3 regions of the Planococcus sp. RAB007_Raresut genome follow, and region 3 is predicted to be linked to each of the others. Evidence: riboswitches for the same ligand, from Rfam matches in the RefSeq annotation. Region 3 holds a riboswitch; each other region holds the start of a gene.
The links. A riboswitch is a leader RNA that binds a small molecule or an ion and turns the genes downstream of it on or off. The one in region 3 is predicted to bind S-adenosylmethionine.
Positions count from the first base shown of each region.

Region 1: another riboswitch for S-adenosylmethionine. It lies ahead of mtnW (2,3-diketo-5-methylthiopentyl-1-phosphate enolase); the one in region 3 lies ahead of AC2Q9J_RS14980 (methionine ABC transporter ATP-binding protein).
Region 2: another riboswitch for S-adenosylmethionine. It lies ahead of metC (cystathionine beta-lyase); the one in region 3 lies ahead of AC2Q9J_RS14980 (methionine ABC transporter ATP-binding protein).

Region 1 covers NZ_JBXYIF010000002.1:87,795-92,028, forward strand. Annotated here, with positions in the region: gene AC2Q9J_RS04275 (1,2-dihydroxy-3-keto-5-methylthiopentene dioxygenase) at 1-53, opposite strand, end outside; gene AC2Q9J_RS04280 (methylthioribulose 1-phosphate dehydratase) at 79-708, opposite strand; gene AC2Q9J_RS04285 (2-hydroxy-3-keto-5-methylthiopentenyl-1-phosphate phosphatase) at 705-1,370, opposite strand; gene mtnW (2,3-diketo-5-methylthiopentyl-1-phosphate enolase) at 1,373-2,587, opposite strand; SAM riboswitch class I at 2,665-2,774, opposite strand; SAM riboswitch class I at 3,682-3,836, shown strand; gene mtnK (S-methyl-5-thioribose kinase) at 3,916-4,234, shown strand, end outside.
Region 2 covers NZ_JBXYIF010000006.1:198,806-203,039, reverse strand. Annotated here, with positions in the region: gene AC2Q9J_RS13795 (5-methyltetrahydropteroyltriglutamate--homocysteine S-methyltransferase) at 1-798, opposite strand, end outside; gene metC (cystathionine beta-lyase) at 844-2,016, opposite strand; SAM riboswitch class I at 2,106-2,210, opposite strand; gene AC2Q9J_RS13785 (Ltp family lipoprotein) at 2,411-3,187, shown strand; gene AC2Q9J_RS13780 (ABC transporter ATP-binding protein) at 3,341-4,234, shown strand, end outside.
Region 3 covers NZ_JBXYIF010000007.1:49,006-53,239, forward strand. Annotated here, with positions in the region: gene AC2Q9J_RS14970 (MetQ/NlpA family ABC transporter substrate-binding protein) at 1-830, opposite strand, end outside; gene AC2Q9J_RS14975 (methionine ABC transporter permease) at 890-1,558, opposite strand; gene AC2Q9J_RS14980 (methionine ABC transporter ATP-binding protein) at 1,551-2,576, opposite strand; SAM riboswitch class I at 2,664-2,768, opposite strand; gene AC2Q9J_RS14985 (thioredoxin family protein) at 2,818-3,129, opposite strand; gene AC2Q9J_RS14990 (toprim domain-containing protein) at 3,136-3,474, opposite strand; gene gcvH (glycine cleavage system protein GcvH) at 3,634-4,014, opposite strand; gene AC2Q9J_RS15000 (arsenate reductase family protein) at 4,093-4,234, opposite strand, start outside.

The sequences.
Region 1 (4,234 bases), on a different contig from region 3:
TCGTTTTGCGCTTCGATCGTTTCGTCTGTACCTTGAATTTTGATGATTGCCATTATAAATCTTCCTCTCTGATTGGGTTTATTTTATGTGAAGTAATGCTAATTGGTATTGAAATAAAAACTCGCTGGCCTCCAATAATTTCTTCGCTTCAAAAGCATCTTTGCCCCACACGGTGATGCCGTGGTTGCGGATCAGGACTGCGCCTTTATCGGCAGTCAGGTGTTCTTCGAAATCTTCCGCCAGCCGCGGGATGTGGGCGTGATTGGCGATGATCGGAATGGATAAGACGGCATCTTCATCCCATAAGCCGAATGCTTTGATGAGTTCCTGGCCTTTGAAATCGATTTTGCCGTCGCGTCCATAATGTTCGGACAGGACATTATTGGCAACGGTATGGACATGGAGACTGCAGCCGGCACCGGTTTTATTGTAGATGGCGCTGTGCAGCAACGTTTCGGCGGAAGGCTTGAGGTGAGTGGCTTCGACCGGCTCGCCTGCCGCATCGACGAGAAGGAAATCCTCATCGGTCCGTTTGTATTTATCCTTGCCGCTTGCTGTGACCAGAAACTGGAGCGGCGTATCGCTTACTTTGATGGCGAGATTGCCGCTAGTGCCCATGAACCAGTCGCGTCCGGCCAGCACGTCCTTGACGTCCGCCAGCTCATTCCATTTTTCCTGTAACTCTGTCAACGTCTGTTCTGTCGTCATGACCGCACACCCAATTTCGCATCGATGATTTCTGTAACATCCCCGAAATTCTCAAAAGGCTCGTAAGGGATGTTCAGTTCTTCACATTTTTCAATGAGAAAATCGCGGGCGATGACCAAGTCGGCATATTTTGCCGCCTGCAGGTCGGTGATCGAATCGCCGATGACGATGCTTGTGCCGCCGTCCGCAAGTAATTTGCGAATGATTGACGGCTTACAGCAGCCGCAGCCTTGGCTCGCGCACTCGTCGTCGCAGCCGTGCGGGAAATCGATGCGGATCGTGTCGCCCGAGAAATCCGCTTCGTTGCAATAAATGCCTTCGAATGGTCCAAACGGTTCGAGCAGCGGGTAGACGAAAAAGTCGATGCCGCCGCTGACGATATAAAGCGGGATGTTGTGCTCTCTTGTATAAGCGACGAAATCCGCAAAGCCTTCGCGGATCTCCGCCTGCTCGAGCACGTAAGCGATGACTTCGTCCTTTTTGGACGATGGCAATAAAGAAAACATCTTTTTGACACCTTCACGTATCGAGATGGTTTGAGCGAGAATCTCGTCTTTGATCGGTTCCCAGCCCGGTGGATTGAAATGCTTCATGATGGCGATTAAATTATCGTTGGTTGTGATTGTGCCATCAAAATCACAAAAGATGATTGGCTGTTTCATAATTACCCCCATAATTCCAAAGCTGTTTTTAATTCTGGCTGCTGTTCACTGGCGTTTTCCAAGCTTTGCTGTTGCAGGACGGCATCGACCGCCTGGCGGAATGCTTTCCCGCCGCCTGCTGCGCCGTCCGGATGTCCATGGACCCCGCCGCCTGCATTGATGATGCTGTCGATTCCGAAATCGTTGATGAGCAGCGGCACGAGTCCCGGATGAATGCCTGCGGAAGGAACCGGGAACGTTGGCTTTAACAGGCTGTCATTTGTTAACTGTTCGCCGAGCGCCAGTGCCGCTGTCTTCTCCATAGCAACACTGCCGTAAGGAGAGGGAAACAGTGAAAAGTCAGCGCCGGCGTAGCGCGTCAATTTGCCGAGCGCGAGCGGTGCCGCGACGCCGTAGAACGGAGAAGAAGTGAACGCACCGCTGAATGCCGGATGCGCCATGAGCGGCAGAGCGATGTCATCGTCTTCCGCCAATTCCTGCAGCACATCAAGTCCGTAGGCATGAACATTGAACAGCAATGCATCGGCACCGAGTTCACGGGCTTTTCGTGCCTTGTCGCGTAATTGTGATGTGCGGCCCGAGAGGTTCACCGCGTAAAGTGTACGGTGGCCGGTTTCGGCATAAACTTCGTGCAGAACTTGTTTTGCAGCGGTGATGCGCTGTTCAAAAGGAGTCAGCTGATTGTCGAACAGGATTTCGTCGTCTTTGACCAGATCGACGCCGCCGAGCGCCTGCTGTCTGAGCTGCGCCGTTAAATAATTGATGTCTCGGCCAATCACGCCTTTGAAGATGCTCATGACGAGCGGGCGGCCGTGGACGTCGAGCAACCCGCGGATGCCGTCGATACCGAAGCGCGGTCCCGGAAATTGTTTCAATAGACCTTCTTCAAACTCGAGGTCCAATAATCTCACTTCACCGTCGAGCGACAATTTGCCGAACACGGTGGTCAGGATAGCCGGCAGATCCGCCGAGAAATTCGCGCTTGGGTAGGAAACTTTGATATGCGCTTTGATTGCATCGGGCTTGAGGGGGTGAGGGCTTTGTGGAAATTCCTCCACCGACACCACATGGCCTTTATGCTTTTTCAATTGCTCCTGCTCGAGGAGCGGCAAGTCGGTCCACGACCCGATTGTGAGTCCGAGCGCGATGCCTTCCGCTTTCTTCTCAAATGACCCCGCTTTGCCGTATACCTGGTAGCTCGCTGTCAGTCTGCTCATATGTGACACTCCTTAAGTTCTTTTCCTGAAAAATAAAAAACCTCTTCAAATAAGAAGAGGTTAAGGGCGTTAACGACTTCTTATTTCTCAGCCAAACGTTCTGGCTGCAAGAATTAGCACCGTGTCCATCGCTGGACCGGTTGCCGGGCTTCGTAGGGCTTGTCCCTCCACCTGCTCTAAATAAGAATTGGATATTCGGTTGGTTGTTGCAATAAAGTAATTCTGATTATTCCATGTGCGAAGAATTCTGTCAACAGGGAATTGTGAGAAAGTTTTTGGGGAGAGATGCCTGTGGTAAAACTGCATAGATGGAAGTGAGCGGCTCGACGCTCACGGACCCAGCAGTTTGCGCAGCAAACTGTAGGCGATTAGAGGTTTGGATTGGGTTTTGGAGGCGGAAAGGGCTCCGGACAGTATTTTCGTTTTGCGGATAGTATTTTGAGAATGCAGACCGTAAAGCCTTAATTTGGAAATAAAGATCGGGAAATAAGTTTGGACAGTAACAAGTCGATAATGGACAGTATTCGCTTCCTAATGGACAGTATTTAGACGATAATGGACAGTATTTCAGTTGTAATGGACAGTAAATCCTAAATTTGGAAATTCAACTTGTTTGGAAATGAAAAATCAGCAGTCCAGCGAGGCAAATTTCACCCGAAATAGCTGATTCGGCTCAAATCCACCGGCATAAAACAGCGACACCTTCAATCGACGACCATTTTCACCAAAAAACAGACGAAATCACTGCCGAAATTTGCTGTCACTTCAACAAGCCAGATCAAAACCGCCTCCAAAACCAAAGATCAGAAATGGAAAAGCCTTCGCCGCCAGCGAAGGCTCCTTTCAAACCCACAAACCCAGGAAGTTTCCGCCGAGCGGAAAACTTCCGCTAAAAGGGACTTAGTTTTTATTTGAAGTAAAGGGGGAGGTGCAAAAGCAGTCCGTCCACATAGCAGTTCTTTCATAAGAGCATGCAAAACGGAACGAGCAGCCATTTTGCAAATTGAAAAATAATTCAAAACTTCCTGTTGACAGTCTATTCTGAACCGTGATAGGATTCATCTCATAACAAAAACCGCATATAAAACTTAGTACTCTTATCAAGAGCAGGCAGAGGGAAATTGGCCCTATGACGCCCAGCAACCGACCGTAATACCTTCGTGAGAAGGGGCGCTTTATGCGCCGGGATGAACATCCCGCAAGGCACGGTGCTAATTCCACCAGATATTTACTTTCTGGAAGATAAGAGGCATGGAACCTCTTAATTCTGCGCCTCTTTCTTTCGGGAAAGAGGCGCTTTTATATTGTAATTTAGGAGGAAGATGACCATGACAACTACAGCAGTATCAACATATCACGCATTGACGGAAGCAGAAGCCATCGCTTTGGCGGCGGGACTTTTTCCGGCAGGAACAGATCTGGAATGCCGGGAAATCGGCGATGGCAATTTGAATTACGTGTACCGGGTAAGCGACCGGGCAAGCGGCAAAGGCGTCATCATCAAGCAGGCGCTGCCTTATGCCAAAGTGGTTGGCGAAAGCTGGCCGCTGACATTAAAGCGTGCGGCGATCGAAGCTGCGGCGTTACGCAAGCACGGTGAATATGCGACTGGCCTCGTGCCGGAAGTGTACGGCACCGATGAAGAAT
Region 2 (4,234 bases), on a different contig from region 3:
CGGTGCGATCAGTGCGTAGCTGCCTTCGAATGCCCAGTCGGACTGGTAGTTGCCGCGGCACAGGTGAGTGGTTACCGCAAGATCTTCCGGTTTGCCTTCAAGTACGCCATTTGCAACACGCAGCGCCAAGTCGATCAGGAACTCTCTATTATACTTGCCGTCGTTGAACGGGATGCCCGGCGCTGACAGCCCGGCGATATAGACGTCGTCAATCTGGATATAGCGTGCGCCTAAGTCATAGAAAGTTTTAATAGCGTCGCGGTAAGCCTGGATGACGTCTTTCGCGTAGTCTTCGATGTCCGGATAGATGCTTTCGTCGCGGATGCCCTGATTGAAGAATTGGTTCGGGCTCGGAATCGTCAGCTTCGGAATGGCACGGTCGCCGACAATCTCTTTGAATTCAATAAAATCCTGGATAAAAGGATGGTTTTCATTGAATGAGACTTTGCCGACATTGCGGACGTCGTAGGCTTCCGTTTCAACGTGTTTGAATTTATAGCCGTGTTCCGGTGTATAGCCTTCAAAGCCGTTGATGCCAGCCATGAAATCGGTATGCCAGAACGTGCGTCGGAATTCGCCGTCTGTCACAGCTTTCAAACCGACTTCGATTTGCTTGTCGACGATGCGCTCGATTTCTGTTGTTTCGATTTCGCGTAATTGCTCTGCAGTGATAACGCCTTCTTTAAAGTCTTTTCTTGCCTGATGAATGCTTTCCGGACGCAGCAAGCTGCCGACGTGGTCTGCCTTGAAAGGTGCTTTTACCGTTGTTTTCGTTGTTTCTGTGATTGGGTTTGTCATGGGGAATTCCTGCTTTCTGTTTTTAGTTTTTATTTGGCGTAAAGATTAGTTCGCAATACTTAACTTGCTTTTAACACGGACTTTCTCCAGCGCCTGCTCCAGATCTTCGAGCAGGTCATCTATGTGCTCGAGGCCGACGGAGAAGCGGAACAGGCCGTCGGTGATGCCGCGTTTCTTGCGTTCGTCCTCAGGCATAGCCGCGTGCGACATGGTTGCGGGATAGGACAGAATCGTTTCGACAGCGCCGAGGCTGACGGCGAAAACCGGAATCCGCAAGGCGTCCTTGAAGATGCGCGCCGAATTTTTGTCCGGCAGCCGCAATGACAGGACGGCGCCGTAGCCGCTTGCCTGCCGCTCCTGAATCGGATTGCCGGGATGGAAGGAGAAGCCCGGATAATAGACTTCTTCAACGACCGGATGGCGATGCAGGAATTCGGCGATTTTCTGTGCGGATTCGCTCGACTGCTTGAGCCGCGCGCCGAGCGTTTTGATTCCTTGGATCAATAAATAGGAATCCTGTGCACCTAGCACCGAACCGAAGGAATTTTGAATAAAGCCGAGACGGTCACCGAGTGCCGCGTCTTTTGTAACGGCGAGTCCAGCAACGATATCGCTGTGTCCGGAAAGAAATTTCGTCGCGCTGTGCAGCACGAGATCCGCGCCGAGGTCGAGCGGATTCTGGTACAGCGGCGTCATGAAGGTGTTGTCGACAAACGTCAGGCAACCGTTCGCTTTGGCGAGTTTAGCGGCGATTTCGATATCGGTTATGTTCATCACCGGATTGGACGGGGTCTCGATGTAGATCACTTTCGTGTTTGGCCTGAAAGCCCGCGCGACTTCATCGAGGTCCGTCATATTGACGAATGAATGATCGATTCCGAATTTACCCAGCACCTCCGTGATGAAGCGGTAAGTGCCGCCATACACATCTTCTGACACCAATACATGATCGCCGGATTCCAGCAGCATGAAAGCCGACGAGATAGCGGCCATGCCTGAGGCGAAAGCGAATCCCCGTGTGCCGTTCTCGAGTTTTGCGATTGTATCCTCCAGCGCCTGGCGCGTCGGATTGCCGGAGCGGCTGTAATCATAAGGGCCGAACTCATCGATGCTTTGCTGGTGGAACGTCGACGACAGGTAAATCGGGACATTGACGGCGCCGGTCTTCGAATCGACACCGGCGGAATGGATAAATTTCGTTTCTAAGCGGTCGGTCATTTTTAAGTCCTCCTTTGACAGAGCTCCTTTTCCAATAGAAAAGGGGCTTTCTTCAACAAAGAAGAAAGCCCCTCAAAAGAGATCTGTTCTTCTCATCTTCTAGGCTCGCGCCTATTGGAATTAGCACCTTTGCCATTGCGGGCAGGTTGCTGAGACATCACAGGGCCAAATCCCTCCGTCTCTCTTGATAAGAAATAGATTATTAAGTTTAGTTGTTAGTTGATGTTGTTAACAATAAGGGAAGATTCAGATAAATGCAAGCGGCAATTTTAGTTTTTTTATTTCACTTAGAATATGTAAGCATTTTCTCATGTTTATTATAAAAATATATATGAATTTAGACCTAAATAAATTATGATTAAGGCAGATAAACTGAGAAAGAAGGAAAAAGTAGATGGGTAAAATAACAGCTTTCGTCAAACGAAGATGGAGATACATATTAGTAGCATTGATCGCGTTAATTATTGGAGCAAGTTTCGGACCTTCGCAGTCTGATGTAGATGCTTCAGCAAATGACAGCCAACAGGCGCAGGAAGAACTTGAAGCTAGCAATGCAGAATTGGCTGAGAAAGTTAAAACACTAGAAACAGCTAATGAAGAATCAGCGTCAAAAATAAAAGAACTGGAAGCCAAAGTGAAAGAAGCTGAGCCATTCTTTTTGTTGGAAGAGAAGGAACGCGAAGCGAAAGAAGCCGAGTTGAAGAAAAAAGAAGATGAAGAAAAGGCTAAAAAAGCGGCAGAAGATGCTGCGGCTAAAGAAAAAGCCGATGCTGAGGCAAAGGCTAAGGCGGATGCCGAGGCGAAAGAAAAGGCGAAGGCTGAGGAAGCGGCAAAAGCTAAGGCTGAAGAAGAAGCTAAAGAAAAAGCAGCAGCTGCTGCAGTCACGAATTCACAGAATCAAGCTGTGGCAATGGCTGAAGATTATTTAGAGTACACAGCTTTTTCTAGGAGTGGGCTAATCGAGCAACTGGTGTATGAAGGTTTCAGTAATGCAGATGCCACATACGCAGTCGATGCAATCGATGCAGACTGGAGCGCACAAGCCGTGATCATGGCCAGGGACTACCTTGAATATACTGCTTTTTCAAGGTCCGGTTTGATTGATCAATTATTGTATGAAGGCTTCAGCAATGCGGATGCCACTGCTGCTGTAGATGCTGCAGGATTATAAAATGAAAAATGCAGATTTAACATAATTTCTTATATCTGCTTACTCCCACCCGAGACTTTAATCATCGGGTGTTTTTCTTTTTATTTATCATTCCCTCTAAAAAGGTTTTCCACCCTCTTCAGCGAATAATAAAAGATAAAGGAGCGGATGGAGATGGAGACGGTCATTGCGATTGAGAATTTGTCAAAGCGGTATAAAGATGTGCAGGCTGTTGAAGCTCTTTCGTTGGAACTGAAGAAAGGGGAGATTTACGGGTTCATCGGATTGAACGGTTCCGGAAAAACCACGACGATCCGCATGATGCTCGGAATGATCAAACCGACTGAAGGTTCTTGCTCGCTGTTCGGCAAGAAGGTCACGCTTTCCAATACGAAAATGTGGGAACGGGTCGGTTATCTGGTGGAGACGCCGTATGCCTACCCAGAATTGACGGTGGAAGAGAATCTGCGTTTATTTCAGCGGCTGCGCCAGATTAAAGAAACAGATGCAGTCGGACGGATCATCGATCAATTGAAATTGACGCCATACGCAAAACGGAAAGCCAAGCATCTGTCACTCGGAAATGCGCAACGGCTTGGCATTGCGAAGGCGATGCTGCACCAGCCGGATATTCTGATCCTGGATGAACCGGTCAACGGGCTGGATCCGGCGGGGATTGTGGAAGTGAGGGAATTGCTTCGTGATATGGCCAGCAATAAAGGCGTGAGCATTTTCCTGTCGAGCCACTTGCTGAGTGAAGTGGCGCTGATTGCCGATAAAATCGGAATCATACATCAAGGACGTTTGGGGGAAGAGTTCCGGACGGATGACTTGAACAGCTTGATTGAACGGAAGCTGCTGGTCGGCACGCGGGATAATAAAGCAGCTGCTGAGGTTTTATTGGCACAAGGTGTGTCCTGTCACTTGAATGAAAAAGGGCTCATTGAGATTGAAGGGAAAGAGCTGCTGGAACGGCCGGAGAGGGTATCGGAGAAACTTGTGGAAATCGGGTTTCCGCCAACTTACATAAACGTCGAAGTGGAATCGCTGGAAACGTATTTCATGCGG
Region 3 (4,234 bases):
ACAGAGCCGCCCCACTCTTCAAGAATGAAATCTTGGATTTCTTCTGATTTAAGTGCCTCTACCAATGCTTGTACTGCTTCATTGTCTTCATCGCCAGAACGGACAGCGATGATATTTACATACGGTGAATCTGAATCTTCAAGTGCAATTGAATCTTCCTGCGGGTTGATGCCTGCATCAATCGCATAGTTTGAGTTGATCAACACTGCATCGCCTTCACCTTGCTCATACATTTGCACCAATAACGCTGCTTCATAATCTGTTTCAAATTGCAGATCTTTAGGGTTTTCAGCAATATCACTTACTTCAGCTTTTGTTTTATCGATGTCTTCAGCTAACGTGATCAACCCCTGCGCTTCTAACATTGAAAGAATACGTCCGTGGTCAGCTACTGAACTGCTCATTAAAATAGTAGCGCCTTCCGGAAGCTCTTCAAGTGAATCGTATTCCTGGGAGTAGACACCGATTGGCTCTATGTGGATACCGCCGGCATTTGCAAAATCATAACCGTGCTCTTCCATCTGAGCTTCGAAGTAAGGGATATGCTGGAAGTAGTTGGCGTCGATTTCGCCTGAATCCAAATCTTCATTCGGGAAGATATAATCCTGGTAGGTTTCAATCTCCAATTCAATTCCCTGTTCTTCTAGAATCGGTTGAACTTGTTCCAGAATTTCTGCGTGCGGCACATTTGAAGCACCCACTTTAATCGTGCTTGTTTCGCTTTCTCCAGATCCGCCGTTGCTTGAGTCAGTGCCAGTTTCATTGCTGTCACTACCGCATCCTGCTAGTGCTAATGTTGCCAATAAAGTTCCTGTTAGAAGTTTTTTCATAATGTGTACTCTCCCTTTTCTCTGTAGTTGTAATTATTATGTCAACGGAATTTCCGTTATCAACGCTTGTCTGCTTTTTTGGTTAACGCGTCACCGATAAATTGGATGATGAATACGATGATCAGGATCAAAATGGTTGCCATTAATACGACATCCGGCCGGCTGCGCTGAAATCCATCCAGGAATGCCAAAGTTCCGAGTCCGCCGGCCCCAATGACTCCAGCCATAGCGGTATATCCGACTAATGCAATCGAAGTGACCGTGATTCCTGAGATCAAAGCGGGTTTTGATTCCGGCAATAAGACTTTCCGGATAATAGTTCCAGTTGTTGCGCCCATGGAACGAGCGGCTTCAATGACCCCTTTATCGATTTCCTGGAAAGCGATCAGGACCAGCCGCGCATAAAATGGAGCCGCTCCAATAATCAGCGCTGGCAATGCAGCATTCGGTCCACGAATCGTGCCGATCAGGAAGCTTGTAAAAGGAATCAGCAAAATGATCAAGATGATAAACGGTATCGAACGGAAAACATTCACAAATACCCCAGTAAGCCAGTTGACGATTTTATTGGCCCATAATTGCTTCGGAGCTGTCAGGAATAAAATGATGCCAAGCACAAGGCCGATGACGAACGTGAAAAGTGTCGACATCGCTGTCATATAGATGGTTTCGATTGTTGCTTCCCACATCTTATCCCAGTCGACATTTGGAAATAATGACTCAATCATTTGCCATCACCTCCGCCTGTACATTTTCTCGGACGAGAAACTCGAGCGCCTGACGGATATCAGCATCCGCTCCTTTTAGCTGCAGGATCAAAGTTCCATATGCGCCGCGTTGTGTATGGGATACTTTCCCCTGGACGATATTCACTTCCACCGGAAACTTCCGGATCAACTGTGTCAGTATCGGCTGTTCTGCCTGTTCACCAACGAATATCAGCTTCACCAGTTCTCCTGTTGGATATAATTCACGGAGATGCTTGATGGTTTCGCTTGAATCCTCCGACTCGGTGACTTGAGCAACAAAGCGTTTGGTGATTTCCTGTTTCGGGGTTTGGAAAATCTCAAGTACATCTCCAAGTTCCACCACTTTGCCGCCTTCCATAACTGCCACACGATGACAAATTTTCCGGATGACATGCATTTCGTGAGTAATCAGGACGATGGTCAAACCAAGGCGTTTATTGATATCGACAAGCAGGTCCAAAATAGCGTCCGTCGTTTCCGGATCAAGGGCTGACGTGGCTTCGTCACAAAGCAGGACTTCCGGATCGTTCGCCAATGCGCGGGCTATGCCGACACGCTGCTTCTGGCCACCTGATAATTGGGAAGGATAAGCATTTTCACGGCCAGCCAATCCCACTAATTCAACCAATTCCTTTACCTTTTCCACTCTTTTTGCTTTTGGCACACCAGCAATTTCAAGCGGAAATTCAATATTCTCCTGCACTGTCCGGGACCATAAAAGATTGAAGTGCTGGAAAATCATGCTTACTTTTTGGCGGGCTTTACGGAGCTCTACGCCTTTAATGTCCGTTATTTTTTGCCCATTGATATCGACTGTTCCGGATGTCGGTTTTTCCAAACCGTTCAATATGCGGATCAGCGTACTTTTGCCTGCGCCGCTGTAACCGATGATGCCGAAGATTTCTCCGTCAGCAATCGTCAGATTTACATCATCAACAGCTGTCAAGGCGGTTTTTCCGACATCGAATGTCTTCGTAAGTTGCTTTAACTCAATCATTGATACACTCTCCTACTTCAAAATAAAAAACCCTTCTGCTCAGAAATGAGCAGAAGGGCACACGCAAAAATATATACGTTAACCGTTCTCTCATCTTCCAAAGCTTTCGCTTTGTGTGACTTGGCACCATTTCATTTTCATGACGGTTGCCGGGCTTCACAGGGCACTTCCCTCCACCACTCTTTATAAGAGTTACGTTATTAAGTTTGTTGTTCAGGATATTAATTTATCACGGCTTGATTTATACGTCAACCGTTTTCAACTTTTCATAAATATATGGCACAGAATGAAAGGCGTAAACCTTTTCTTTCAGCTTGCCATTTTCTGTTATCAACAGGCACGGCACGCTTTCCACTTCATATAAAGAAGCGATCTCCTGTACGTAATTCAAGTTGGCTTTGCCGATTGGCAATTCCGGCATTGCCGCAACTACGACTTCAAGCATTTTTGATGCCAATTGGCATGTCCCGCACATAGGCGTATAAAGGTAATAAGCCGCCACCTTATTGGTGTTCTTGGCTTTACTCCATTCTTTATGGTTCCATTCTTCCATGGTTCTTCATCCTTCGGCTAATAGGTTATTGACTCGGACATTTGCTGCTATGAGGACATCAGTCAGAATACGCAAAGGAGTTGTCGCCACTTCCTTGTAGCTCCGGTCGATATAAAAATGGCGGGCTTCCGGAAATTCACGCTTGACCAGTTTTCTGAGCTTTTCACCCGATTTATCTGCATCTACTAAAATAATGATATCCTGCCCTTCAAATGGCAACAGCAGTTCTTCAAGTCTTGTGGCACTCACTGTACCATTTGTGCAAAGAATCGTCACGGATTCTGCAATGAGCGGCGCAATTCTATTTTTATCCGATATTCCTTCCACTACAATCACTTTGTCCATCATCCAACACCCCGCTGATTAATTGGAATAGAGAGCATGTTGTTACCTATTTAGTTTATATAGCCATAACACCCTAATCAATTGATATGCTCGGCACTGCGATTCGCCTGAAATAAATGCTTATTAAAAAAAGCGCCGAAAAAGGGCGCTTACTGTTTCTTACTCGTTAGTCATTTCTTTGTATTGGTCAGCATCCATCAAATCGCCCATTTCATCTTCAGAAGGCGCTTCAATGACAACCATCCATGCCTGTTCATACGGAGATTCATTGACAAATTCCGGGCTGTCTTCCAGCTCAGAGTTTACTTCAACCACTTTCCCGCTGATTGGCGCATATAATTCAGAAACCGTTTTAACAGACTCAACGCTGCCGAATGGTTCGTTTTTCTTAAGTTCGTCACCGACCTGCGGCAATTCGACAAAAACGATGTCTCCAAGTTCAGCTTGCGCGAAATGAGTGATTCCGATGCGTGCTTTACCATCTTCAAGTTTGACCCATTCATGTTCTTTTGAATAACGAAGTTCTTGTGGTGTGCTCATCCAAACGCCTCCAAAATATGTAGTAGCTTCAATTTCAGTTTGACATATTAACCACTCAATTACAAGATTGCATATTCCTTAAGCCCAGGTATTTTTATACGTCTCTTCCTTAAAGCCAATTGTCGCTTTTGAACCGTCCCATGCAAGCGGACGCTTGATCAGCATGCCGTTTGATGAAAGCAGTTCCAGTTTTTCATCTTCGGACATTCCAGCAAGCTTA